Tunturibacter gelidoferens: one gene and its partner. The protein of the gene in region 2 interacts with the protein of the main gene of each other region in a pairwise test. Links are inferred from orthologs where the notes say so. Each region holds a gene or a part of one and is shown on either strand. Other genes may lie near its edges.

Region 1 (11,914 bases), 2.9 Mb from region 2 along the record:
ATCGAAAGCCTCTCCGCTGCCATCGAATCCGTCCTCATGCTCGGCTCCTGCGTTTGGATCCTCACCGAAGCCATCCGCCGCATCGCCCACCGCCAGCATCTCGCACTCAACTTTTCCCTCTGGCCCTTCCTCGTCCTCCTGCTCTCCATCACCGTCGACTACACCCGCTCCCGCAAGCTCCACCGCATCGCCGCCGAAACCAGGAGCGAAGCCCTCGAAGCCGACGCCATCCACTTCCGCACCGACATCTGGTCTTCCATCGCCGTCCTCCTCGGCCTCGCCGCCAGCTACATAGGCGAGCGCTTCCAAATCCCCCAACTCGAACTAGCCGACCCCATCGCCGCCATCATCGTCTCCGGCATCATCCTGCACGTCACCTGGAACCTCGCCCGCCGCACCATCGACGCCCTCACCGACGCCACCCCCATCGAAACCCGCTCGCAGACCCGCGACATCGCCCGCGACATCGCCGCCATCGACGGCGTCCTCTCCGTCGACCGCATCCGCACCCGCCGCGCCGGCCCCAACTACTTCGCCGACCTCACCCTCGGCCTCCCACGCAACCTCACCTTCCAGCGCTCCGAGCAGATCACCATGGCCGCCACCGCCGCCGTCCGCCGCCATCTCCCCGGAGCCGACGTCGTCGTCCACTCCATCCCCACCGCCTCCATCGCCGAAAGCCTCCACGACCGCATCCGCGCAGTAGCCGCCCGCTCAAATCTGGCAATCCACGACGTAGCCGTGCAGGAGTACAACCACGAGCTCCACGTCGAGCAGCACCTCGAAGTCTACGAGAACATGTCCCTCAGCGCCGCACACGCCCTCGTCACCCAACTCGAGTCCGACATCCGCCGCGAGATCCCCGAGATCTCCACCATCCTCACTCACATCGAAAGCGAACCCGCCACCATCGAGCGTCCCGCCTCCCTCGAGCGCGATCGCCAGCTCGAAGTCCGTCTCCGCCGCGCCGCTCAAGCCTTCCCCGAGATCCTCGACATTCACGAGGTCTTCGTCACCCGCGCCCACAACAACGGAGCCGATCGCATCCAGGTCAACTGCCACTGCACCCTCCCCGACGACCTCCCCATGTCGAAGGTCCACGAGATCATCACCGCTCTCGAGAACGCCTTCAAACTCGACTGCCCCGAAGTCTCCCGCCTCCTCATCCACCCCGAGCCCGCCACCGACAACCGCCGCTGATCCGACTCTTCGATCTTCTTCCGATCAGGTCAACCGAGTGAGTGACGTTATCGCACCTTCGTTTCAACTCTCTACCCATTTAAGCGCGAGATAATGACCCATGCCCTCGTCCTTCCCCCTCTGGATTAGAAGATCGCCCGCACCTCGCATCCGAAGGCTGGCCCGATGACGGGTGCCGGAGTGCAGGCCGTACAAGCGGTCTTCCTTCTTCTTCTATTCTTCGTGGCGGTCTTTGCCGGGTTGGCCCGACGACTCAAAGTACCGTATCCGATCCTGCTCGTAATTGCCGGCCTTCTCTTGAGTTTTCTGCCAGGCATGCCTCGCATCGGCCTCGATCCAGACCTGGTCTTTCTGGTCTTCCTTCCTCCTCTGCTTTACTCCGCCGCGTGGACCCTGTCATGGAGAGAGTTTCAGCGCAACTTTGTCAGCATAGCCATGCTTGCCGTCGGCCTGGTGCTGTTCACCATCCTAGGGCTCGCGATGGTCGCGGGGTCTCTCCTTCCTGGATTCGACTGGAAGTCCGCCGTGCTACTTGGTGCGGTAGTCGCAGCCACTGACGCCATCGCAGCCACATCGATCGCGCGAAGAGTGGGCCTTCCACAACGAATCGTCGACATACTGGAAGCCGAAAGCCTCGTCAACGACGGCACCGGCCTCCTCGCTCTGCAATTCGGCCTCACTCTGCTGGTCACAGGCCGAACGCCATCACTCATCGAAGGACTCGGTCAACTCGTCTTCCTGACCTGCGGTGGAGTAGCCGTGGGGCTGGCCATCGGAGCTGTCGTCGCGTGGTTTGAAAAATGGGTGGACGATGGGCCAATCGAGATCGTAATCAGCATCCTGGTGCCCTACGGGGCTTACCTCTTAGGCGCCCGCATGCATGTCTCCGGTGTAATGGCAGTCATCGCCTGCAGTATGTACATGAGCCGCAAAAGTCCCGAGTACATGTCGCCCCAGGTCCGCCTGCAGGCGACCGCTGTCTGGGATGCACTGACCTTCATCCTCAACGGCATCGTCTTCGTTCTCATCGGACTCCAGCTTCCCTATGTCATCGGGCAGATCGTCGGCATGAGCCGCCCGGTTCTCCTTGAATATGGAATCGGCTTCTCCGCGCTGATGATCTGTCTGCGCATGGCGTGGGTCTTCGCAGAAACCTACGTCGCCTACGCGCTCCGGCGATGGGTCCGGAAGTTGGACGTACAGCCACCCCGGCCGCGACAGATGTTTGTCATTGGGTGGGGTGGCATGCGCGGTGTGCTATCGCTCGCAGCGGCCATCTCGCTCCCGTACGCTCTTCCAGGCGGCAGAACCTTCTCGCAGCGCAGCATGATCATCTATCTGGCGTTCTGCCTGATCGTAGCAACGCTGGTCGTGCAGGGCCTGACGCTGCCCTGGCTGATTCGAATCATGGGCCTCTCCGAGTCGGGACACGCAGACCGCGAGGAACAAGAGGCGCGACGTGTCCTGGCTACCGAGGCCATCATCCATCTGCACCGCACCCGCTCGAAAAATCGCGACCAGTCTTCACTCTTCCAGGAGTTGATTGACGGCTACCAGAAGCGACTGGATGCGATGCCGTTGGAACGCGATCGGACTCCGACGGGACTTATCAACCAGGCTCGACGAAACGATGCAATTCTGACCGCACTGCAGGCCGAACGCGAAGCGCTGATCAGACTGCGAGATGAGGAGCAGATCGACGATGAAGTCCTGCGTACCTTGCAGAGAGAGCTCGATTTGGCGGAAAGCCGTGTGCACACCGGATCAACCATCCGCTGATTCCGGCAGCAGCCGATCTTTGAACCTAGAGCAAAGTAGCGGTTGGCGTAGAGTCTGCCGTGCCCTTTTGTTGTCATTCCCGAAGGGAATCTGCTGTTGCCTTCCGCACCAACAGCAAATCCGCTTAGTCGTCTGAGCCATCCGTGACAATCCGTTGACAAAGGTTCGCTACAATGAAAGCCGTGCGACGCCTCATCGCCATCACGTTACTTCTCCTCTTCAGCTCACCGCTGATCTCGCCCCTGCTGGCTCTTACCGCCAGCACTGCTGCGAATCTTCCGGCCTGTTGCAGACGGAACGGCGCGCATCACTGCACGATGAACACGCAGCAGACAGAGTCCTCCAGCTCGAGCATCAACGTCTCGACGATCCCGCAAAAGTGCCCCGCATACCCAGCGGCCGTCACTCCGATCCAGCACGGAGATCTCTCGTCCCACACTGCCTCCCTCATCTTTGCAGAGATCGTAAGCCACCCCTCCGTCACCACCCAGACCGAAGCCCGCGCCCGCGTAGCTTTCGATCGCTCCCGCCAAAAGCGCGGCCCTCCCTCCTACTCCCTCTAAGCGACCCGACCAGCAGCCGACACACCTCCCGCAACAAAACGGGAGCCATCGCCCTGCCGTCCCGTTCCGCAGCTCCAACTCCGTCAGCCTCTCTGACGAGGGAAGTCCGAAGCCCCATGCGCAAGCTCGCTCTACTCTGTCTTTTCTCATCTCTCGCCGCCATCACCGCTCGAGCCACCATCTTCAGCCAGCTCCACGGAGTCGTCCACGACCCCCAACACCGCCCCATCGCCAACGCATACATCGAACTCCACGCAGCAAACTCAGCCTTCACCAAATCCACCACCACCGCGCAGGACGGCTCCTTCACCATTCCATCCCTCCCCCTCGGCGACTACACCATCACCATCTCGCAACCAGGCTTCGATACAGCAAAACAATCCCTTACGTTAGCCTCCGACACCGCACCCATCCTCCACATCGAGCTCCACCTCGGCACCGTCGAGCAAACCACCTCAGTCACCACCGACGCCAACACCGCCAACATCAACACCGTCACCCCCACCACCCTCATCAGCCGCGACGACATCACCCAGACCCCCGGCGCCGACCGCACCAACTCCCTCGCCATGATCACCGACTACGTCCCCGGCGCCTACATCACCCACGACATGCTCCACATGCGCGGCGGCCACCAGGTCTCATGGCTCCTCGACGGCGTCCAAATCCCCAACACCAACATCGCCAGCAACCTCGGCGCGCAGATCGACCCCAAAGACATCGACTACATCGAAATTCAACGCGGCAGTTATACCTCCGACGTAGGCGACCGCACCTACGGCGTCTTCAACGTAGTCCCCCGCACCGGCTTCGAGCGCAACCGACAGGCCGAACTCATCCTCAGCGCCGGCAGCTTCCTCCAAACCAACGACCAGCTCAACTTCGGCGACCACACCGAAAAGTTCGCCTACTACGCCAGCCTCACCGGCAACCGCAGCGACTACGGCCTCTCCCCACCCACCGGAGTCGTCATCCACGACGCCACCAACGGCTACGGCGGCTTCGCATCCCTCCTCTACAACCGCACGCCGAAAGATCAACTCCGCCTCATCACCCAACTCCGCGCCGACTACTTCCAGATCCCCTATGACCCCGACCCCAACAGCCCGGGCAACCAGCAGTTCCAGTCCAGCGGTCTCCGCGACGGCCAGCACGAACTCGACGGCACCGTAGCCTTCTCCTGGCTTCACACCTTCAACCCCGCCACAGTCCTGCAAGTCTCACCCTTCTTCCACTACAACCGCGCCGACTACGAATCCAATCCCAACGACATCTCCGTAGCCACCACCTCCGACCGCAGCTCCACCTACGCCGGAGCGCAAGCCAACATCACCACCGAAATCGCCCGCAACACCCTCCAGGCCGGCTTCTACTCCTTCGGCCAGCACGACAACTACCTCTTCGGCGCCATCTTCAACGACGGCACCAACACCCCCGCCTTCTCCACGCCAGATTCAGCCTCCGGCGGCGTCATCGAAGAGTTCATTTCCGACAACTACAAACCCACCTCCTGGCTCACCCTCATCGCCGGCCTGCGCCAAACCCACTTTCAAGCCGAGTTCACCGAGAACTACACCGCCCCACGCTTCGGCGTAGCTCTCCGCATTCCCAAACTCAACTGGGTCTTCCGCGGCTTCTACGGCCGCTTCTACCAACCCCCGCCTCTGCTCACCTTCGGCTGCACTGCTGCCTCCATCGCTGACGGAACCTGCAACCTGCAAAACTTCGCCCTCAGCTCCGGCACCAGCTTCGCCCCACTCCATGGCGAGCGCGACGAAGAGCATCAGTTTGGCGTCCAAATCCCCTACCGTGGCTGGCTCCTCGACGCCGACACCTTCAAAACCCGCATCAACAACTTCCTCGACCACTCCAACATCGGCGACTCCAGCATCTACTTCCCGGTCACCGTCGACGGCGCTCTAGTCCGCGCCTGGGAGCTCACCCTCCGCAGCCCGCGTCTCTGGAACTTCGGACAGGCCCACCTCGCCTACTCCAACCAGATCGCCGAGCAGCGTGGAGCCATCACCGGCGGCCTCATCTGCTCTCCTCCCACCTCAGCCGAGTGCGACGTCAACCCCAACTACACCCCCGTCGACCACGACCAGCGCAACACTCTCAACGTAGGCTTCAACGCCACCCTCCCCTGGCGCACCACCGCCTCCACCAACGTCTACTACGGCTCCGGCTTCACCAACGGTGGCTTCAACCCCGACGGCCCGCCAGCCGACCCACGCTACCCCAACCCCTACCTGCCCCAACACACCACCTTCGACCTCTCTATCGGCAAAACCTTCACCGAAAAACTAACCGCCTCCATCACCGCCACCAACGTAGCCAACCGCCGCGTGCTGCTTGACAACAGCCTCACCTTCGGCGGCTTCCACTTCAACGACCCACGAGAGATCTTCGCCGAACTACGCTACCGCTTCAAATACTGAGAGAAAGGCCCGCGACGCGCGGGGCGGTCACTTCGTGACGCGTATACCGGTCGTGGCACCGTCATCAACCAAGGTCCTCCCGCTGGTCGGCCCGAGCATCGCGAGGACCCAAGCCGCTCATCCCACCAAGACAAGGTACACAAGTCACGAAGTGACCGCCTCCCGCGCAGGGAGCCCGTCCGGCAGGACAAAGATATACTCTGAAAACGCATGAAGCTCCGAATCCCCAGAAAAGTCACCCGAAGCATCAATCGCTTCTTCAACATCGTTCTGGGCGCCCTCGCGATGCTCACTGTCGCGCTCGTCTCCGCCTTTATCACCATGCGCCTCGCCATCCACGGCCACGAGGTCAAGGTCCCCGACCTCACCAGGCTCACCCTCTCCGAAGCCAGCAAGCAGACCAGCTCCCTGGGCCTCGTCCTCAGCCTCGAAAACCGCTTTTACTCTCCCAACACCCCACCCGGCCGTGTCCTCGCACAATCCCCCGCCCCGGGGCTCACCGTCCGCCGCGAGTGGCCCGTCCGCGTCACCGAAAGTCTCGGCGCGCAACAAGTCGCCATCCCTGACCTCCTCGGCCAGACCGAGCGCACCGCCACCATCAACATCCGCCGTCTCGGCCTCGAACTCGGTGCCGTCTCCCACATCGCCGCCCCCGGCGAACCCGGCGTCATCATCGCCCAAACCCCCACCCCCAACGCCATCGGTGTGGACCGTCCCCGCGTCAGCCTCCTCCTCAGCGACCCCGAATCCACCAGCTCCGCCGAAGCCTTCGTCATGCCCTCCCTCGCCGGCCTCACCCTCACCGCCGCCGCCGCAAGAGCCACATCCGCCGGCCTCCACATCGCCAGCGCCGAAGACCTCAACCTCAACTCCACCTCAGACTCCGCCCCACTCACATCTCAATCCCCACCCAGCGCCACCACACCGTCTTTCACCGAACCCATCGCCCACACCGTCTCATCCATCGGCACCGTCATCGCGCAAACCCCACCCGCCGGCCACCGCGTCGTCAAAGGCGACCCAGTCCACATCACCCTCACCGATTAATTGTCTGTTCCCTATTCTTGAAATCCCAACCAGCCCCAAGCCATCGGGTGCCCCATCCATCGCAGTCTCATCGCGATGGATGGGAATGTATTCCTCTTCCCAGCAATCCTTTGTGTTGTCGTTGTTGTCGTTGTTGTTGTTGTTGTCGTCGTTGTTGTCTTTGTTGTTGTCTTTGTTGTTGTTGTCGTTGCCGCGGCTGGTTTCTCCCACCCCACACAAAAACCATGTCATCCTGAGCGAAGTGGCTCACGGCATTTTGTGAGCCACGCAGTCGAAGGATCCCTGTATTTGCTTTTGGTTATTCCCCAGCTATGTCCGACGTTGCCTGTACTCCTTAGGCTGAAGCGATTCCCGGGGTGCCCCATCCTTTCGCGGTCTCATCGCAATAGGGCACTGGCGCCGCAGTGCGAACCGTCTTCTTAAGCCCGCTCCAACATCACCGCATAAAACCCATCGTCCCCATGCACTCCAGGCAGCGTCCGAAGCGCCCCATCTCTCACCGCTGAACTCAACTCCTCTGGGTGCCGGGTGCCCATATCTCGATTTTGAGATGTGGGCCTTCGCGCACCGCGCAAACCGCCTTACCTATTCAACCGCCTACTTCCGCTCCAACATCACCGCATAAAACCCATCGCCCCCATGCACACCAGGCAGCGTTCGAAGCGCCCCATCCCGCACCGCCGAACCCATCTCCCCACTCAAAACCCCACGCTCCGCAAGCTCCGCCATCACCCCATCCACCGGCACCCTCACCACCCCACCCGCCCCAACAACCGCATCCACCACACCCTCACACTCCTCCGCCTCCAGCGAGCAAGTCGAATAGACCAGCCGCCCACCCCGAGCCAGCCGCTTCAACGCCCCCTTCAAAATCGTCCTCTGCCTCTCCGCTTGCCGCACAAACTCCTCCACCTTCAGCCGATGCCGAATCTCCGGATTCCCCGCCATCGTTCCCGTCCCCGAGCAGGGCACATCGCACAAAATCAGATCAAACTCCCCCGCAACACTCTTAGCATCCGACGCATCGGCCACGGAAAACCTAACTCGCTCCGCATACGCATACCGCCGCAGCCTCGCCTCCGCCTGAGCCAGTCGCTTCACACTCACATCACTCGCCACAATCTCCGCACCACCCAACCGCTTCGCCAAAATCAAAGTCTTCCCCCCAGGGGCAGCGCAGCAATCCCAAACTCTCTTCGCCTCAGGCATAGCTGCCGCAGCAATCTCCCCCACCAGCCGCGACCCATCATCCATCACCGGCCAATCCCCACCGCGCTCCACAAACATCCCACCCTCCGCCGGCTCCTGCTGATCCGCCTCACAGATCTTCAACGCCGCCTCGCGCCCATAAGCCGCCACCCATCGCTCCACCAGCCATCGCGGATGCCCCAGCCTCTCCGCAAACGCCGCTACCGATTCATGCATCCGCACTCCCGGCTTCTGCGTCCCCGCCAGCTTCCGAAGCACCGCATTCACCATCCCCGTCGCATGTGGCTCCCCCGCTGCCCTGCACAACTCCACGCTCTCACTCAACGCCGCATGCGCCGGAATCCTCTCCAGATGCAGCAACTGAAACGCCCCCATCCGCAGCGCAATCGCCACCGGCTCCGCCAGCCTCTGCTCCGGCCTCTGCAGCAACCCCCTCACCCGCGCATCCAGCGCAATCTGCCATCGCAGCACCCCCATCACCAGCGCAGTCGTCAGGTTCCGATCCTCCGGCGACAAGCCATCCACCCGCGGCGAATGCAGCAACTCGTCGCTATGACCCTTGTTCTCCCCCACCAGCTTCAAAATCTCAAACGCAGCCAGCCGAGCCGGCGTTATCTTCGCAACCGCAGCCTCCACCGAAGCCGTAGGCCCAGCCGACACAGGCCTCTTCCGCGCCACCACCGCCTTACCCGAAACCGCCTTCACCGCACCAGGCTTTCCCGCACCAGCACCCCGCTTCCGTTTTCCTCCTCCAGACGTCGACTCGTCCTTCATAGCCCCAACCGTTCGCCGCTCTTCACCTGATACCCACGCAAAAACTCAGCAGCACTCATCCGCTTCTTCCCCTCCATCTGCACCTCAAGCAACTCCGCCACCGTCCCACTACCGCAACCAACCAGCATCTGTTCTCCGTCCGCCAGCAACTCCCCCGCAGCAACCGAGCGCCCACTACAAATCCCCATCTTCGACACGATCAGCTTCTTCCCCCGCAGCGTCGTATGTGCTCCCGGCCACGGCTGAAACCCTCTCCACCTGTCATAAATCTGTTTCGCCGACCGGGAAAAATCCACCAGCCCATCTTCCCGCTTCAGAATCGGAGCCAGCGTAGCCAGCGAGTGGTTCTGCTCCTCCGGACAGATTGTCCCCGCCTCCAGCCGCCTCAGTGTCTCCACCATCAGCTCCGCGCCCAGCGGAGCCAGACACCCATACACATCCACCGCCGTCTCCTCCAACCCCACCGGGCACACCGCCGCCAGCAGCATATCGCCCGTATCAAGACCCGCATCCAGCCGCATCGTCGTCACACCCGTCACCACCTCGCCGCAAGCCACCGCCCACTGAATCGGAGCAGCCCCGCGATACTTCGGCAGCAGCGACCCATGCAGATTGATATTCCCAAACCGCGGCAGTTCCAGCATCCACTGCGGAATGATCCGCCCATACGCAACAACAAGAATCGCATCCGGCGCAATCTCCTCCAAACGCGCGCGCAACTCCAGATTGTTCTTGATCTTCTCCGGCTGCACCACAGGCAAACCGTGTGTCACGGCCGCTTGCTTCACCGGAGGAACATGCACCTCCAGCCCGCGCCCCGCCGCACGATCCGGCTGCGTCACCACCAGCGCAACCTCATGCCCTGCTGCAATCACGGCTTGAAGCGTAGGTACTGCAAACTCCGGCGTGCCACAAAAAACTAATTTCATTTTGATAATCCTCTGTCCTGCCGGACGGGCCTCCTGCGCGGAGGGCGGTCACTTCGTGACGCGTATACCGGTCAAGGCACCATCATCCGCGTAGATCCTTCCGCTGGTCGGCCCGAGCATCGCGAGGACCCAAGCCGCTCATCCCACCAAGACAAGGTATACCCCCCACGAAGTGGGCGCGCCGCGCGTAGCGGGCCCGTCCGGCAGGACACCATCACCATTCTCCGTTTTTGATGAGCTTCTTTATCTTCCGAATCACCAGATCCCGCTTCAAACGACTCAACCGATCAATAAACAGCACCCCCTCCAGATGATCGATCTCATGCTGCATCGCTCGCGCCAGCAACTCCGTCCCCTCAATCTCAAACCACTTCCCCGTCACATCCTGCGCCTTCACCTTCACCCACTCCGCGCGCGAAACCTTCTCACGAATCTCCGGCAAACTCAGGCACCCCTCCTCCTCCACCTGCTTGCCCTCGCGCTCCACAATCTCCGGATTGATCAGCACAATCTTCTCCTCCGGATTCTTCCTGAAGCTCACATCGATCACCGTTATCCGCTGCGAGATCGCAATCTGCGGCGCGGCCAGCCCAATCCCCTGCGCCGCATACATGCTCTCGAACATCTCCTCAGTCAGCTTCTTCAGCTTCGCGTCGAACACCGTCACCGTCGCACCCGGCTTCGCCAGCACCGGATCCGGCCACTTCACTACCTCATGAATCTTCGTCTTCTTCTCGCTCACTTTTCCCGTCACTCAATACGCTCGAATCTGCTCACAATAGCCATTGAAATTTCGCTGCATCTCACGCAGCGAGTCACCGCCAAACTTCTCCACCACCAGCCGCGCTACCGTCAGCGCGACCATCGCCTCCGCCGCAACACCAGCCGCAGGCACAACACACACATCGCTCCGCTCATACGCAGCCTTTACCGGCTCCCGCGTCTCAAAACTCACCGACCCCAGCGGCCTCCGCAACGTAGAAATCGGCTTCAAATACCCCCGCACCACCACATCCTCGCCATTCGAAATCCCGCCCTCAATCCCCCCAGCATTATTCTGCTCCCGCGAAAACTTCGTAAACCCGCGCCCCTCCTCAGGAGCACCCTCATACCCAATCGCATCATGCACCGCCGACCCCACCGACTCCGCCGCCGTCACCCCCCGCCCCAGTTCCACCGCCTTCACCGCCTGCAGACTCATCACCGCTTGCGCCAGCAGACCATCCATCCGCTCATCCCAGTTCGCATGCGTTCCCACACCCGGAGGCAGACCATGCACCACCACCTCAAACACCCCACCCACCGTATCCCCCGTCCTCAGCACCGCATCCACCTCAGCCTTCATCCGAGCCTCGGCCTCAGCATCTACGCAGTTCAACAAGACCTCATCCTTCAACTGCAGCGCCGCAATCTCCTCCCAAGTCGCCGCCCGCCCAAGCTCCGCCTTCCCAACGCGAATCACATGGCTAGCCACCTCCACACCCAGCGCCCGCAACAACATCTTCGCCATAGCCCCCGCCGCCACCCGAGCCGCGCTCTCCCGAGCACTCGCCCGCTCCAGCACATACCGCGCATCCGGAAAGTCGTACTTCAAACTCCCCGCCAGATCCGCATGCCCCGGCCGCGGCGAAGCGACAGCCTTATGCTTTGTGGCGTTCCCAACTTCTACAGGCAGTATGTCGACCCAGTTCTTCCAATCGTTATTCGCCAGCACCATCGCAATCGGCGACCCGATCGTCTTCCCATGCCTCACGCCACTCAGAATATGCGCGGTATCCTTCTCAATCCGCATCCTTCCACCGCGCCCATAACCCTTCTGCCTCCGCCACAGCTCGCGATCAATAAACTCCTGATCCACGGCCACACCCGCGGGCATCCCACTCACCGTCGCCACCAGGCTCTCCCCGTGGCTCTCTCCCGCCGTAGAAAATCGCAACATCTGTATCAATCCCTCAGGAAACAAACACCCAAACCT
Region 2 (16,672 bases):
GAGACGCTGGCCAGACTCTGGCTAGGCCCACCAACATTATTGAAACGGTCAATCAAATCAGGTCTCGCCACGACGAACCCCGCCCGCAAGCCAGCCATCCCATAGATCTTCGAGAACGTCCGCATCACAATCACATCTTTATCCTGGTTCACCAGGTCGATGCATGACTCGTCATTCGAGAAGTGATGATAAGCCTCATCGATGATCACCACCGACCCCTTCGGTTTGTTATTCACCAGCCACACGATGTCTTCCTTGGGAGTCATCGTCCCCGTAGGATTATTCGGATTCACAATGTAATACGCCCCCGGTGAAGGATGCGCCTTCAACATCGCCCGCACGTCATGCGCATAGGTCGCAGTCAGCGGCACAGGATACTTCGGAGCCTTCATCACCTCTGCCGCGCGCGGCCCCTGCTCATAGCTGGGGTCTCCATAAACCAGCGGCTTGTCCGGGCCAAGGTTCGACATCAGCGCCAGATCCAGCGGCCCGCTCGACCCAGGGAACAGCGCCGAATAATCCTTCTTCAGCCCAAACTCCCCGTTGAAGACATCGATCGTCTTCACATACTCATCCCAGTGATACCGGCCGCCCTGCACGCCCATGCTACATATCGCCGTCAACGCGGACTGCGCCGGTCCCAGCGGATTCTCATTCGAACTGATCACCACGGTGTCAGCCGACAGCGCCTGCATCCCACGCGATCCACTTCGTCGGCCCGCCTGTCCTGCGGGCGCAGCAGCAGGTGCGATCGCGGCAAAGGCTGGAAAAGAGGTAGCGGCCGCCGAGGCTGCACCAACAATGCGCAGAAACGATCTGCGGGAAACGCCTTGCGTCATATCGGAATTCATAGAAGTTCTCCTCGAAAGTCGATTAGTAGAGATGCGACACCGCGGCAACAGAAGGAATACGCCTACTGAGGGAACGAATAAGCTAAAGGTCTCCCGCAAACCAGATCGTCTTGCCGGAACTGCTCTTTGAGAACTTGGATGTTTGGACGAACCGCAGTGCGGTTGAACATCAATCTACAGCGAATTTCCTGCGAATGCGAGGAAAATTTCCTGAATCGATCCGAAAAACCGGGTGGAACTTCTCCGCGATCTGTCTCGTAGTCCTGCACGACCAACGCTGACCGCACCTGCGAAAGCTCGTAAATCGAAACTCGGAGTCTAGATGCCAGACATAGCCGGTTCCTCATCTTCATGGCAGCCGCGTCTCTTCTGTTTATTGCCGTCCTCTTGTTTGTCACTCGTAAACGAAAGACAAGCCCAACTCGAGGGCACTTCTAACCCTTGCGACAATCGTAGTGGTAGCAGGAATGGTCTTCGCGAGATATTCCCATCTCTGGTTCCACACACTCCCGTGGCAGATCTACTACGGCCTCCCAGCCCTGGTCACACTCACCCTAGCGCCGCTTGCTTTGCGAATGTCCCGCATCGAGATTTGCCAGTACGTCCCTATAGCGTTTCTCATGGCGCCTCTGATCCACGTTGTCTTCTCCCTGCTCGTCGGATGGCACGACTACATGCCCTTCCCCTTCTACATCCCCTCGCTAGCCGAGTTTTTCGGAAGCCGAATCCGCTGACCGGTTCAAGTGGACACTGAGAAGCCCGGTTAGCCATAGAGCCCACATAGGCTCAACCCGGCTAAACCCACTCACCCTTGCGCACCAACGGCTCGGCTGTTCCATCGGCGGCCACACCATCCACATCCATCTCACCCGACCCAATCATCCAGTCGACATGGATCAAACTGGCATTCGCGCCCAACGCCGCCAGTTGCTCCGCATCCATCTTTTCGCCGCCGATCAAGCACGTCGAATAAGCCTGTCCCAGCGCAATATGGCTCGCCGCATTCTCATCGAACAGCGTATTCCAGAACAGCACACCACTCTGCGCAATCGGCGACGAGTGCGGCACCAGCGCCACCTCACCCAATCGTCGCGCCCCATCGTCCGTACTGATCAGACGATTCAACACATCCTCACCAGCCGTCGCCGTGGCCTCGACAATCCTGCCGTCTTCAAATCGCACCGCAATATTTTCAATCAATGTCCCCTGGTGCGACAGTGGCTTGGACGCCCTGACCGTCCCATCCACGCGGTCCTTGTGCGGAGTCGTAAAGCACTCCTCGGTAGGAATATTCGGCTGACAATAAATCCCATTCCCCGCAGTCGTCCCACCACCGGCCCAAAGATGATCATCCGCCAACCCAACGGTCAAATTCGTCGTCCCATCTTGCGATTTGAAGTGCAACGCCGAAAACCGCTTCGCATTCAGCATCTCCATACGCTTCTTCAGCCGCGCACCATGCTCCTGCCACTCAAGCACCGGATCATCCACCGCCACGCGTGAGGCCACAAAGATCGCCTCCCAAAGCTTCGCAACTGCGACCTCCACCGGCTCGCCCGGAAACACCAGCTTCGCCCACTCCGGCGTCGCACACGCAACGATCGTCCAGTTGATCTCGTGCCGCGTAATCAACTCCATCGCCGGCTTACCCGCCTTCGACGCCGCAACATTGGCCCGCGCCACCTTTGCCGGATCCTGCTTCGCCAGCAGCGCCGGGTTAGTTCCCGCAATCGCCAACCGAGCCGCTCCACTCCGGAAACCCTCTGCAATCCCATCCTGCAGCCACTTCGGTGCATGATCAAAACTCGCATCCGCGCCATACTCGAACCGCGCCAGCACACTCGGATCATCCGCATAGAATGTCGTCACCAGCAGCGCCCCTGCTTTATACGCGTGTTCGGTGATCCGCCGCACCAACGGCAACGCCTCCATCGGAGCGGACATGATCAGCTCCTGTCCAGCGCGCAAGCCCAGCCCGACCTTCACCGCGACCTCTGCCAGCCGATCCAGCTTCTCTTCAAACGTGAGATCCGCGAACTTCATCACTGGCGACTTTGAAACCATCTCCGCAACACTCATAACATCTCCTCGCAACACCAACTAAATCTCGTTAAAAACACTCTGGAAGTCGTAGCATCCGGACCGCGACGACAACCACTCCGCTGCTCGCACCGCGCCCTCGGCAAATCCCCGTCGCGAAAACGCCTCATGCGTCAGCACCAGACGGTCTGCGTCGCTCGCAGCAATCAGCGAATGCAGTCCCATCACATCGCCGTCACGCTTCGACTCAACCGGCACCGCAGTCGCACCAGTCGCAGCCTCCACAACCTTAGACAAACTTATCGCGGTGCCAGAGGGCGAATCCAGCTTGCTCGCATGATGCGTCTCCGCGATCGAAAACGCATACCCCGCCTTCTTCAGATCTTCCCCCATCGTCTTTGCGAGGCGCAGCATCACCTGCACACCGATGGAAAAGTTCGTTCCATACAACAATCCCGCCTGTTTCCGCTCCGCCAACGACTTCATATCCGTCAGCTTGTCATACCATCCCGTCGTCCCAATCACCATCTTTGCGCCCGTCGCCAGGCAAGCCCGCATATTCTGAACCGCCGCCTCTGGCGTAGTGAAATCAATCACCACATCGAACCCCGAAACAAACGGTGGTGTCAGCGCCGAGGCTCCCGCATTCTCCTTCGCATCCAGCACATTCACGCTATGGCCCCGTTCCGCGGCAACCGATGCCACCAGCTTGCCGGTCTTCCCCATTCCCAAAACCAGAACCCGCATATATGCCTTCCTAAGTCTTGCTCTCTAGCTGAACCCTGTTCGCAACATCGAACACCGTCTCATCCGGGTTCGCAAAGAAGTGGTTGTGCAAACTGCGCACCGCCTCCTCTACATCCTCTTCATCGATCATGAAACTCATATTGATCTCGCTCGCTCCCTGCGAGATCATCCGCACATTCACATGGCTGATCGCCGAAAACACTTGCCCCGCAATGCCATTGTGCCCACGAATATCCTCTCCAACCAGGCAAACGAGTGCTTTATGCCCTTCCATCTTCACGTCCGCAATCTTCGCCAGCTCCGCGCAGATCTCCGGCAGTTGCTGATTGCTGTCCACCGTCAGCGAGATACTCACCTCACTCGTCGAGACCATATCAATTGCGCACTTCCACTTGTCGAAGACATCAAACACAGCTTTTAGATATCCATGCGACATCAACATCCGGCTCGCGACGACATCAATAATCGTCAACCGCTTCTTTGCCGCGATGCTTTTGAACGGACTCGCGCACTTCGCCGCCATCGCTGTAATCTTCGTGCCTTCATTCTCCGCATTGCGCGAGTTCAGCACCCACACCGGAATGCTCTTCTGCACGGCAGGCAGAATCGTCGCCGGATGCAGAACCTTCGCGCCGAAGTAAGCCAACTCGGCCGCCTCCTCAAAGCTGATCGTCTTCACCCGCAGCGCGTCCGGGCAGATCCGCGGGTCGGTCGTCATAATGCCGTTGACGTCTGTCCAGATCTCAATCGCGCCTGCATGCATCCCGCCACCCACCAGCGCAGCGGTGAAGTCACTCCCCCCACGCCCCAGCGTAGTGGTCACACCCTCCGCCGTCGATCCGATAAATCCGCCCATCACCGGCGTCTTTCCAACTGCAACCAGCGGCAACACAATCTCCGCCAGCTTCGCTTCAATCGCAGCATCCTGCGGCACCGCCTTGCCGTAGCTTGCATCGGTAATGATGCAGCTTCGAGCATCCACATGTGCGCCCTGCAGCCCGTGCTGATCCAGCGCTTCCGCCATCATCCTGCTCGACAACCTCTCGCCAAAGCTCACAACCAGATCATTCGTACGCGGAGTCAGCTCTCCCACCGCCGCGATCCCACGCAGCAGATCGTCCAGCGCATCGAACTCCTGGTGCAACACCTGCTGAACTCGGACGCACCGCTCCCCCTCAAGCAACGCGGTCGACGTATCGATGTGCCGGTGCCTCAACCGAGCGCCAATCGCCAGCGACCCAGCCTTGTCACCGCGTCCAGCCGCAGACGCAGCAGACAACAACAGATCCGTCACCTTCGCCATCGCCGATACCACAACGACAGCCTCCAGCCCCTTCTCCCGTCGTCCGCGAACGATCGCCGCAGTCCGCTTCATGGCCGGCGCATCTTCCACTGACGTGCCGCCAAACTTCATCACGACCAGCTTCTCTCGCGCTACACTCAAGCCGTCACCGCCACGGCCCTGGCCGAAAACCTCTCCAATGGAACGCCCAACTTATCCAGTTTGCCCAACAACGCCAGCACCTCCGCGTTCAACACCGCTGCGCCTGCGGCTCCGCGAATCGTATTGTGCGACAACACCACAAACTTCCAATCCAACAAAGTGCACTCGCGCAAACGTCCCACCGTCGCCGCCATCCCATGCCCGCGCATCCTGTCCAGCCGAGGCTGCGGCCGGTCCACTCCCTCGGCATACTCCACCGGCTGATCAGGAGCGGTCGGCAGATGTTGTCCCTCCAGCGGCAAAAACTCTTTCCACGCCGCCAGAATCTCCTCGCGCGTAGCCTTCTTCTTCAGCTTGATGCTCACGCACTCCGTATGTCCATCCTCCACCGCAACCCGGTTGCAATGCGCACTCACCTTCGCATCCAGCAACTCGATCTTCGAGCCCTTGCGCTCCCCCAGCAGCTTGCCGACCTCTTCCTGCAGCTTCTCCTCTTCATTCTTGATGAACGGCACAACGTTCCCCAGAATGTCGAGCGATGCCACCCCCGGATAGCCCGCGCCGCTTACCGCCTGCATCGTCGAAACGAACAAGCTCTCAATGCCAAACTTCTCTTCAAGCGGCTTCAGCGCCAGCACCAGCCCAATCGCGCTGCAGTTAGGATTCGTGACGATATACCCGCCGCGCCCGCCATGCTCGTTCCGCCAACTCTGCGTCTCCAGCAGCGCAAGATGATCCGCATTCACCTCAGGCACCACCAACGGCACATCCGCCGTCATCCGAAACGCGCTGGAGTTCGAAATCACCGCGCATCCCGCTGCCGCAAACTGCGGCTCCAGCTCCCGCGCAATATCCGCATCCAGCGCGGCAAAGATAATCTTTGGCAGCTCAATCGCCGAGCCCTCAGGAACATTTGGCTGCAACGTCATCGCCGCGATTCGCTTTGGCAGTGGAGTATCCAGCTTCCACCTGCAAGCATCGGCGTACGTCTTCCCAGAGCTGCGATCGCTCGCCGCCAGCCACGCAATCTCGAACCACGGATGATTGCTCAAAAGTTGAATGAATCGCTGCCCGACCATTCCGGTCGCGCCAAGAATGCCAACCCTGCGTCGTTCCATCCACTAAGAATAACGCGCCGGCCGAACACCGTCACTCATCACATGCCGACCAACGGTAGGGCCAGGCAGAAGACCCAGCAAAAAGGGTATACAAGTCACGAAGTGACCGCCCTCCGCGCAGGAGGCCCGTCCGGCAGGACGTTCTCTAATTATCCCGCCGCCGCGAGCGCGTCATCCGGTGCCCACCGCCCGCCCACACCAACAAGGCCACCAGCAGATGGAGCAGAAACCAGAAGTGAATCCCCTGATCCTGATAGATCAGATACAGCACCAGCGCCCTTGGCAGCAGTAGCCAGAAAAGCAGAGGAACCAAGCCCTGGAAGTGTGGTGGTGTCAGATCGAAGTGAAACGGCCCCAGCAACCCCTGAAACCAAGCCACGACCATCGCCAGCCGTGGCAGAAACAGAGCAAACACCAGAAACCAAAGCGGCAGCGCATGTACCACGAAGGCCAAATCAACCGTAAACTGCGCCGAATGCTGTGCCGCCAACACCGCCAATCCTGCAATCATCCCGCCTCCGTAGCTGTCCTTTGATTTTTTTCGCGATCAACTTCTACTTCACGCTGAAACTGAAGTCCGCCTTCGTCGTTCCCTTCGGCTCAACCGTCACCGTCATCGTCTGCTCGCCGAGCTTCTCGTGCACCGCCGCCAAAGTATACGTCCCCGCCGGCAATCCAGTGATCCCAAAATGTCCATCGGCATCCGTCACCGCAAAAAACGGCGTCGCCGACACATTGATAAACGCGTTCATCCAGGGATGGTTATTGCATCGCACCGGAATCATCACCTCCGGCTGATTGAACTGCTTCACCTGCGGCGCGCCCTTCGGCCCCTGCGAGATATCGATCGGCTGACTTCCCACCACCGTCGGCATCGTATGAATGTTGTGCATCGTCGAGTCTGAGTTCCTGAACTCCACCGACCCGCCCCGCACCACTGCGATCACATGCGGCACATACTTGCATCCCACCTGGTCCAGCACCACCGGAGCAGGCGTCGGCCCACCCGCCAGCATCGCAGCCGGAGGCCCGCTCTTGATATACACGTACACATTCCCGAGCTTGCCACCCTTCACCGCATACTGCTCCGCAAAGTTGTCTCCCGCAGTCATCGAGCAAACCGGATCCATCGACATATCGATCTTCACAGGCTCCGGAGCCTTCCCAGCAAAACGGATCGTCCCCGTCACCATTCCCAGCGTCGCCTTGTCGAACTGAACAGTCGAAGCCGGAGGAGTGGTCGGCACCGTCGCCGTGTTTCCATCCCCGCTATGCTTCACTGCGTCACTCGGCTTACATCCGCTCAACCCTGCCGCTGCAATCGCGGCGGCCATCAACCAACCACAAATCCGCCTCATACCACCTCACACAACCGATCCTTTGTTGAGAACCTCAGAGTTGCATCAAACACCCAGACTTAAGCCGCCGCCACTGGAGCTTCCATCGCCTCCACCACTGCATCCGCAAACGCCTTCGTCCCGCTCGTGCCGCCAACATCTTTCGTTAGCGTCTTACCCTCGCGATAGACCTGCTCCAGCCCAGCCTGCACACGCTCCGCAGTCGACGGCTCATCGATGTGATGCAGCATCAACACCGCGCTCTGCAGCAACGCCGTCGGGTTCGCCATATCTTTCCCCGCGATATCCGGAGCCGACCCATGCACCGCCTCAAAGATCGCGCACTCCGTCCCCAGGTTCGCCCCTGGCACCAACCCAAGCCCACCCACAAACGCACTGCAAAGGTCGCTCAGAATATCCCCATACAAATTCTCAGTCAGCAAAATGTCGTACTGATAAGGATTCATCACCAACTGCATACATGTGTTATCAACAATGTGCTCGTGGTACGCGATCTCCGGAAAATCCTTCCCGACCGTCTGACAGCACCGAAGAAACAGGCCATCGGACAGCTTCATGATGTTCGCTTTATGGATCGCATGAATCTTCTTCCGCCCATGCTTCCGCGCATAGTCAAACGCAAACTTCGCAATCCGTGTCGAACCCTTCTCCGTAATAATCTTCAGCGCCTGCACCACCCCCGGCACCACCTCATGCTCCAGCCCGGCGTACAGATCCTCCATATTCTCGCGCACAATCACGAGATCCAGCCCCGGATACTTCGTCTTCAAACCCGGCAGATTCTTCACCGGCCGAAAGTTCGCAAACAGCTCAAACTTCTTCCGCAGCGTCACATTGATCGAAGCGAACCCTCCACCAACCGGCGTAGTCACCGGCCCCTTCAGCGCCACGCGATTCTTCTCGATCGAGTCATACAACACCTTCGGAATGTACTCACCCGTCTTCTCGAACGCATTCGCCCCCGCGTCATATGGGTGCCAGTCAAACGCCACACCCGTCGCCGCACCCGCGGCCTCAAGAATCTTCACCACCGCGCCAGAGACCTCCGGGCCAATCCCATCTCCCGCAATCAAAGTAATCCTGTGCGTCTTCTTCGTTGCCGTCATTCCCTACCGCCTTTTCTTTAGGTCTTTTCCATTCAGAAGCTCTTCCAACTCTTCCTTGAACTCGCGAACATCCTTGAAGTCCCGATACACACTCGCGAACCGAATATACGCAACCGTATCGATCTCCTTCAGCCGCGACATAATCAACTCGCCAACCTCATTGGTCGTCCGCTCTCGCTCCGGAGAATCGACCACATACGCCTCGGTCTCATCTACGATCCGTTCCAGATTCACAGCGGCGACCGGCCTCTTTTCGCAAGCATGCAGCAGCCCGCTCAGCACCTTCTGCCGGTCGAACTTCTCCCGCCGTCCATCTTTTTTCACCACCATGTAGGGGATCTCGTCGATCCGCTCATACGTCGTAAATCGCTTGTTACAGCCTTCGCACTCCCGTCGCCGGCGTATCGAATCGGCGTCTTTACTCTCGCGTGAATCGACAACTCGGTCCTGGGCAAAACCACAGTAGGGGCACTTCATCGGAATAAATCGATTCTAGCAGCGCGTGTCCTGCCAGACGGGCGCCCTGCGCGGGCGGCGGTCACTTCGTGACGGGTATACCTGTCTCGGCAAGTCGTCAGCAAAGATCCTCCCGTTGGTCGGAATCACGATCGCCGACCAACGGGAGGCCCAGCGCCCTTCACTCACCGCAAAAAGGTACACAAGTCACGAAGTGACCGCCGCCCGCGTAGGGCGCCCGTCCGGCAGGACATCGCCTTCTACCCCTCCACCACCGCAGCCCCAGCCGCCTCGCTCTCCTGCGCCACCTTCTTCAAGCTCACATGCTCCACCCGCGAATAAATCAACCCAGTAGGAATGATGCAAAGAAAAGTCACCACCAGCAGTAACGCTCCGCAAGCCGTAGCAGCCTCTATCGGCGCACCATAAAACGTATGCATCGCCGCAGCCGTAATCGCAATCTGAGTAAACCACCCAATGATCGGCAGCTGCACCAAAGACCCGCCAATACTCGCCGCCATCAGCAGCATCGTCCGCGAAAACGTCACCCCTGCCAACTCAGGCGTATGCACAAACGCATGCGCCGTCTCCAAATAAGCGAACCCAATCATCATCCATATCGTCAGCGACAGCAGCGTCACCACACCAAAGTCCCGCGCCGAAGACAACGCATTCAGCCCATCCCGAAACCCGACGATCTTCGTAGCGATACTCTCTCCAGCAGACTTCGAAACCAGCCCCACCGTCCCCCGTGCGAATGACGCCACCGTCCCACCCGCAACCCGCACCACACCCGCAAAGATAGCAATCGCCAGCGTCGCCGCCATGCTCAACACGCCTGCCCGCACGAACACCTCATGATGCGGCAGCCCCTTAGGAGTAAACGCCAGCGCTCCAGAAAAGATAAGCGCAGCCGCGCCCAGATCAAACATTCGCTCAATCGTCCAAACCGCCACCTGGGAACTCAAGGACAGATTCTCCCGCCGCGATATCAGGTACGGCCGAGTGAAATCAGCCAGCCGCCCAAACAGTGCCACAGCCGTAAAGCCAATAAACTGCGAACCCACCAGGGAAGTGGCCGCAACCTTCTTCGTCGGCGACAGAAACACCGACCACCGCACCGCCCGCAGATAAAACGTAACGTAAATCAGCACAATACCCGCAACGATATGTCCCAGGCTCACATACCGAAGCTGTTGCCAGAAGTTGGCCCAGTCAAACTGCACCTTGGCCCGAAACAACCACACCAGCACCACCAGCGCGACTGCGCCGACTCCCCACACCACTCCATTACGCTTCGTCATCAATCTCTCTCTTGGTCTGTAGCCTGTGCTGTCTTACCGTGCCTGAGCGACCATTGCCATCTGCTTCCGCCGGTTGAACTCGCGAATCACTCTGGCCACATACGCCCGCGTCTCGCGATACGGAGGCACCCCGTGATACTTATCCACCGCACCCGGCCCGGCGTTGTAAGCCGCCAGTGCCAACGCCACATTGTCGTGATAGCGCGTCAGCATCAAATCCAGATACGCCGTACCGCCCGAGATATTCTGCTCCGGACGAAACGCATCCTCCACGCCCATCGCACTCGCAGTCCCTGGCATCAGCTGCATCAAACCCTGCGCGCCCGTCCGCGAAACTGCCCTTACCTGTCCGCCACTCTCTGCCCTCACCACACTCGCCAGCAGATCCTCATCAATGTTGTGCGCTGTTCCCGCATGCGCCAACATCTCATGCATCTCTTCCTTCGTCGGCGCGATCATCAACGTTACCGCAGACGGCGCCTTCACCTCCGCCACGGGTTCCGGCAAATCCGCGATCATCTCCACCCGAACCACTGCATCCGAAGCGACGTCCATATAGTTCGAATCGGATGCGGGCTTACCTCTCTCAACAAAGTAAAGACGGACCCGGTCCCCAACTGCCTCCCGCCGAACGCAATCCACCTCGAACCCGTTCTTCAGCGTCACATGCTCAGCCGCGTGCGCCAGCGGGCACACCGCCGCCAACGCTACGCCGAACACAAACGCTTTAAGACACATTGCCACCTTCAAAGCCTAACACCCTCAACCCTCCACCGACCCGATCTAAACTCCCACTATCGTGTCACTGGCAGACCGTTCAACACCGCTTCAATCGCCTCCGCCACACCGTCCTCATCATGCCGCCGCCCCATCACCCACCCTCTCTCTGCAGCCATCGCCTTCAAATCCTCCGGAGCGTTTCCCATCAACACCGCCTGCCCCGCAACCTCCAGCATCGAAACGTCATTCCAGTTATCCCCAATCGCCAGAATCTCCTCCGCCTTCACCCCATGCGTCTCCGCCAGTCGCAGCAGCGCCGACCCCTTGCTGCACCCCGCCGGCAAAATATCCACGATACTCAAATCCCGCTCCGGATACTCCGTCCGATGCAGCGCCGCCTCCGCGCCAACAGCCCTCCCCTGGGGAGAAATTCCACCCTTAATCCGCCCAATATCCTCCAACCGCCCCACTTCATCCTTCCCGAGCGGCGTAACCCCAACAGCCGACACCCCCGGATGCTCCAGCAGCCGCGCCTCCGCCCGCCGCATCCGCTCCACCGTCCCGCAAAGCATCATCTGGATCGGCGCGTGCCCCTCCAGCGCCTTTTCAATCGGCACCACACATTCGATATAAGGCTCATTCGCCGCCACCCACCTGCCGATGCTCGCGTTCAGCTCCGCCAGATGCTCCACCACCAGTGCCCCCCGCACATCCTCCCCATCGTCGCCCACCTTATCGAAGGTAACCACCAGCGCATCGCGAAACTCCTCCACATGTCCACATAGCCACCGTGCCGTTTCCACCGGCAGCAACGTCCTCTCCAGCAGCTGCGCCCCAATCGTCCGCGTCACCGTCCCATTCGAGCTGATCAGCGCATCCTCTTCCCGCAGACCCAGCCCGCGCAGCACCTTCATCGCATAAGAGTGCCGCCGCCCCGTCGCCACCACCACACGCACACCAGCCGCCTCCGCCGCCTTCATCGCAGCCAGATTCCGCTCACTGACACGCCCATCCGGCCCCACCAGCGTCCCGTCCATATCCACTGCGATTAATCGCATTTGAACCTCGATTTCAGTGCATATTCTCTCATTCGTCACGCATAAAAATCCATAAACCATTCATTATCTTTCATTTACCGGAAATTCACGTGACATTCACGCACCACCCGGGAGACACTGGAAGCAGGCACCACAAAGGCTTGTTTATGTTTCACAAAAATGTACTAACCTCCCTCGGGAGCATCTCACCGCAGCAAATTCCAGCTTCTAATCCCCAGCCCACCAATCGAATTGCGCTGGTTCCACCCGGAGGCGAAGCTCCGCCCCACAAGAAACCATCCCCGCTCCTCGACCTGATCGCCATCGCCGCACCGCGCTGTTCTTCGTTCTTCGCAGAGGCGGCTGTCCTCGTCCTCGTCCTGGCTCTCCTCGACCGGTTCATGCTCAAAGGCCGTATGGAACTCAACTGGGTCATCAGCGCCTTCGCCATCAGTTTCGCGCTTCTCGTCGCCAGCATCGTCACGGACTTCTCGTCCCGCCGTTGGCTCCAGCGCCACTGACGATCTGATCACGACACCCTAGTCACGAGTCTGATCGCAAAGCCTCACGCGGTCTGACCAGAATCATCGATCAAGGCGAATCTCACTCATCAGTCTTTAACCTGTTGAGAATGCGTCTTTTCGCCCAAGGTATCCGTTAGCATCTAATATATGGCCGTTATTGCTTCGCTCGAATGTTCTCGTTGTCGTCACCACGTCACCGCCGAAACTCCTCAAACTCTCTGCCCCCTCTGCGCCGGCTCCCTCTACGTCCGCTACGACATGGATAAGCTCCGCCACACCGCAAAGCGCGAAGACATCGCCGCCCGCGCCGCAGCCTCTCCAGCGAGTCTCGGCATGTGGCGCTACTCCAGCGTCTTGCCAGATGTAACCCCCGTCACCCTCGGGGAGGGCTGGACCCCCATGCTCCACAGCAAGCGCTACCCCGGCCTCTACATCAAGGAAGAAGGCGCAAACCCCACCGGCACCTTCAAGGCCCGCGGCCTCTCGCTCGCCGTCACCATGGCGAAGCACTACGGCCTCCAGCATCTCGCCGTCCCCTCCGCAGGCAACGCCGCTGGAGCCCTCGCCGCCTACGCCGCCGCAGCAGACATCAAGGCCCACATCTTCATGCCCCAGGACGTCCCCTTCGCCAACTACCTCGAAGGCATCGTCTACGGAGCCGACGTCACCATGGTCGATGGCCTCATCTCCGACTGCGCCCGCATGGTCGCCGAAAACATCAAAGCCCAGCGCGACGCCAACACTCCCGCCAACCAGGTCTGGTTCGACATCTCCACCCTCAAGGAGCCCTTCCGCGTAGAAGGCAAAAAAACCATGGGCTACGAACTCGTCGAGCAGCTGGGCTGGACCTACCCCGACGCGGTCTTCTATCCCACCGGCGGCGGCGTCGGCCTCATCGGCATGTGGAAGGCCTTCGACGAAATGGAGCAGTTAGGCTGGGTCGAGAAGGGAAGCAAGCGCCCAAAGATGTACGCCCTCCAGGCCTCCGGCTGCGCTCCCATCGCCAAAGCCTTTGACGAACACAAGCCCGCCAGCGAGTTCTTCGAGAACGCGGCCACCTTCGCCGCCGGCCTTCGCGTTCCCAAGCCCTACGGCGACGCCATCATCCTCGACATCGTCCGCCAATCCGGTGGCAAAGCCCTCGCTTTTTCAGACGAAGAGATCTTAAGCAGCATTCTGGACTGGGCCAAACACGAGGGAATCTTCCTCTCCCCCGAAGGAGCCGCCGCCACCGCGGCCTACGACGCCCTCCTCGCCACCGGCGACCTCAATCCCACCGACAAGGTCGTCCTCTTCAACACCGGCGCCGGCCTCAAGTACACCGACATGACCGCGGAAGCCATGCACCTCAAGCGCCCCAGCGAAAAGAAAGCCCATCTCCCCAGCAGTATGCCGGTAGGAGGCATCATCACCCCACAGTAAGCCCATTCCGACCAAAGGGAGGACCCACGCACATCACCCACCAAGACCGGTACACACGTCACGAAGTGACCGCCTCCCGCGCAGGGAGCCCGTCCGGCAGGACTCACGAAACAGGATAGAGCGCGCCATCCCGCCTACCCGAGCGCCTTCACAATCTGCGTCACACTCCGAACCCGCCCCATCATCGGAAACACATTCTTTATCGGGAACTCATGCGCCTCCGCGCTCACGCTCGACATCGCATCCTCGGCGAACACCACCTCATACCCCTGATCGAACGCAGCCCGCGCGGTAGACTCCACGCCAAAATTAGTAGCGATCCCGCCAATCACGATCGTCTTGATCCCACGCCGCCTCAAATGCAGTTCGAGATCGGTCCCATAAAACGCGCCCCACGACCGCTTCTTCACAATCAGATCCTCCGCCTGCACCCCGGCCTCCGGAACAAACTCAGTGGCATTGGGCGGCGGCGTGCCTCGCATCAACGGCGTATCCACCGGCAGCTGCAGCATCTCCGGAATCAGCACCTTCACGAAAATTACCGCCGCGCCCTTCTTCCGAAACGTCTTCGCCAGCCCAGCGCACCGGCTCACCACATCAGCCGAGCTATACGGCGCCAGATCCATTGCCGCAATGCCATACTCCAGATCGATCAGCACCAGCGCCGTCGTCTTCGGATCAAGAACAAGATCGCTCACAGAACCCCCTTGGTATCTCTCGATGTAAAGATGCGAAAACTTCGCAGCGAGGCTTCTTCACAAAAAGGAAAACAGCCCTGTTTTGCAGTTAAGTTTGTTCTTTGGATGTTGTTCTTCTGTCGTGGCTGTTGCCTGTTCTTCTGTCGTGGCCGTTGCCTGTTCTTTTGTTTGTCATTCCGCACCCTGAGCGAAGTCGAAGGGGGAGGAATCTGCGGTGGCCGTTGCCGTTGTCTTTTCTAAAGATCCGCGTCCTCGCCGAAGATCAATATCAGCCCTTCAGTGTGACGGACAGGCTCCTAGAGACTTGCCTCCGCCGCATCCACCGTCGGGAAGGTCTTCAAGACTTTGTGCACCTTCGTCATCTCCAGCAGCGACTCAATCCGCTCATTCGCCCCCGCCAGCAGCAACTTCCGCCCATGACTCTCCGCCGACACGTAGTAGTTCATCAGTAGCCCCAGCCCGGCCGAATCCATATACGGACTCTCGCTCAGATCCACAATCATCACCTGCGGCGTCTGTCCGCGAAACTCATTCTGAAATCCGAAGATCGTAGACAGGGTCAGCGGTCCAGCGAGCTTCAGGATCGTCGTGCCCTCGCTCTTTCCGGGCGTAAAACTATGAGTCAAAGGTTGATCAAGCATGTTTGAAAGTGTAGCAAGCCTCCCCGGCCGCAGATTACAGCCGTGTAAATCCTGCAGACCCGCTCGCCACTCCCAAAACAAACGCCACACTCCGACTCGAACATTCACAATTACGTTAGAGATCGACCACCACTTTACCCAGAGCACCGGACTCCACCAATGCATGGGCAGCATCAAGATCTGTTCCGGCAAAGGGTCGTTCGTTCATCATCGGCCTCAGCTTACCGTCATCAACCAGCGCCGCCGCCTCGCGAAGAATCTCCCCATGATGCGCCTGCCCCACTCCCGTTAGCAGAGGCATCAGCGTAAACACACCCGAGTACGTCGCTCCGCGAAACGAAAGCGGAGCCAGGGAGTGCGTGCTCCATCCCAGGCAACTCACCACATGGCCGCTATACCTCTTCACTGCAACAAACGATGCGTCAATCGTCGCACCGCCCACCGTGTCATACACAATATCGAAGCCCTCACCATCGGCATACTGCACGACATATTGCTCCGCCGAAACCGCGCGGTAGTCGATAGCCGTTGCACCAAACTCTTCCACGACTCGTCGCTTCTCCGCCGAAACCGTAGCGAACACCTCCGCGCCAAACGCCTTCGCAAGCTGCACCGCAACATGCCCCACTCCACCCGCACCCGCATGCACCAGCACCTTCTGTCCCCCATGCACCTTCGCGCGATCAACCATGCCCTCCCACGCCGTAATCGTGATCAACGGCAGAGCCGCGGCCTCGCGCATCGAAAGCGACTTCGGCTTCCTTGCAATCAGGTCGGCATTCGCCACCACGAACTCCGCCAGTGCCCCCTGCAGCCCACCCACGCCGCCCACCATGCCATAAACCTCATCACCCGGTCGAAACGCCGTCACCCCCGAACCAACCTCCTCCACCACCCCGGCCATATCCAGACCCAGCACTGCAGGCAACGGCTGCTTTGCATGCGCCGCCTTCCCGGCCCGGATTTTGGTGTCCAGCGGATTCACGCCACTCGCGTGCACGCGCACCAGTACCTTCCCCGCCGAAGGGACAGGGCGGGGAAGCTCCACCTGCGAAAAAGCTGCTTCAGGACGTTCAACGACATAAGCGCGCATTCAGTTCTCTCAATCTCGTGAGCAATCTTGCAGCTGACCTGTACAACTATCGAAAGGCCACAAACGTTTGATTCGGCGGCCTCCAAAACGGTCCGGCCACCTCCAGCCGAAAG

Evidence for each region.
Region 1: the proteins of asd (region 2) and def interact in binary tests that used the Escherichia coli proteins (3 or more experiments, as listed by UniProt). The link is inferred for Tunturibacter gelidoferens from one-to-one orthologs.

The regions. Positions count from the first base shown.
Region 1 is NZ_CP132938.1:2,445,883-2,457,796, reverse strand. The notes cover bases 8,924-11,914. They hold def (peptide deformylase), read right to left. Parts: upstream 10,694-11,914; coding sequence 10,154-10,693; downstream 8,924-10,153. Other genes in these bases: aroC (chorismate synthase), read right to left, coding at 10,694-11,878; fmt (methionyl-tRNA formyltransferase), read right to left, coding at 9,007-9,939; RBB81_RS10935 (transcription antitermination factor NusB), read right to left, coding at 8,924-9,010. Also shown: RBB81_RS10965 (cation diffusion facilitator family transporter), read left to right, coding at 1-1,200; RBB81_RS10960 (Na+/H+ antiporter), read left to right, coding at 1,366-2,979; RBB81_RS10955 (hypothetical protein), read left to right, coding at 3,153-3,542; RBB81_RS10950 (TonB-dependent receptor), read left to right, coding at 3,659-5,980; RBB81_RS10945 (PASTA domain-containing protein), read left to right, coding at 6,191-7,027; RBB81_RS10940 (hypothetical protein), read right to left, coding at 6,938-7,258; more of RBB81_RS10935, read right to left, coding at 7,625-8,923. UniProt on the Escherichia coli protein: Removes the formyl group from the N-terminal Met of newly synthesized proteins. Requires at least a dipeptide for an efficient rate of reaction. N-terminal L-methionine is a prerequisite for activity but the enzyme has broad specificity at other positions.
Region 2 is NZ_CP132938.1:5,321,604-5,338,275, reverse strand. The notes cover bases 4,140-6,933. They hold asd (aspartate-semialdehyde dehydrogenase), read right to left. Parts: upstream 6,201-6,933; coding sequence 5,079-6,200; downstream 4,140-5,078. Other genes in these bases: RBB81_RS22855 (beta-sandwich domain-containing protein), read right to left, coding at 6,755-6,933; RBB81_RS22860 (hypothetical protein), read right to left, coding at 6,346-6,711; lysC (lysine-sensitive aspartokinase 3), read right to left, coding at 4,140-5,052. In the rest of the region: RBB81_RS22890 (pyridoxal phosphate-dependent aminotransferase), read right to left, coding at 1-851; RBB81_RS22885 (hypothetical protein), read left to right, coding at 1,319-1,585; RBB81_RS22880 (aminopeptidase), read right to left, coding at 1,647-2,930; dapB (4-hydroxy-tetrahydrodipicolinate reductase), read right to left, coding at 2,952-3,638; more of lysC, read right to left, coding at 3,649-4,139; more of RBB81_RS22855, read right to left, coding at 6,934-7,558; RBB81_RS22850 (isocitrate/isopropylmalate dehydrogenase family protein), read right to left, coding at 7,618-8,664; transcriptional regulator NrdR, read right to left, coding at 8,668-9,141; RBB81_RS22840 (lysylphosphatidylglycerol synthase transmembrane domain-containing protein), read right to left, coding at 9,381-10,424; RBB81_RS22835 (lytic transglycosylase domain-containing protein), read right to left, coding at 10,458-11,162; RBB81_RS22830 (HAD family hydrolase), read right to left, coding at 11,219-12,202; RBB81_RS22825 (hypothetical protein), read left to right, coding at 12,349-12,702; RBB81_RS22820 (threonine synthase), read left to right, coding at 12,853-14,127; RBB81_RS22815 (hydrolase), read right to left, coding at 14,262-14,825; RBB81_RS22810 (STAS domain-containing protein), read right to left, coding at 15,122-15,466; RBB81_RS22805 (zinc-dependent alcohol dehydrogenase family protein), read right to left, coding at 15,582-16,559.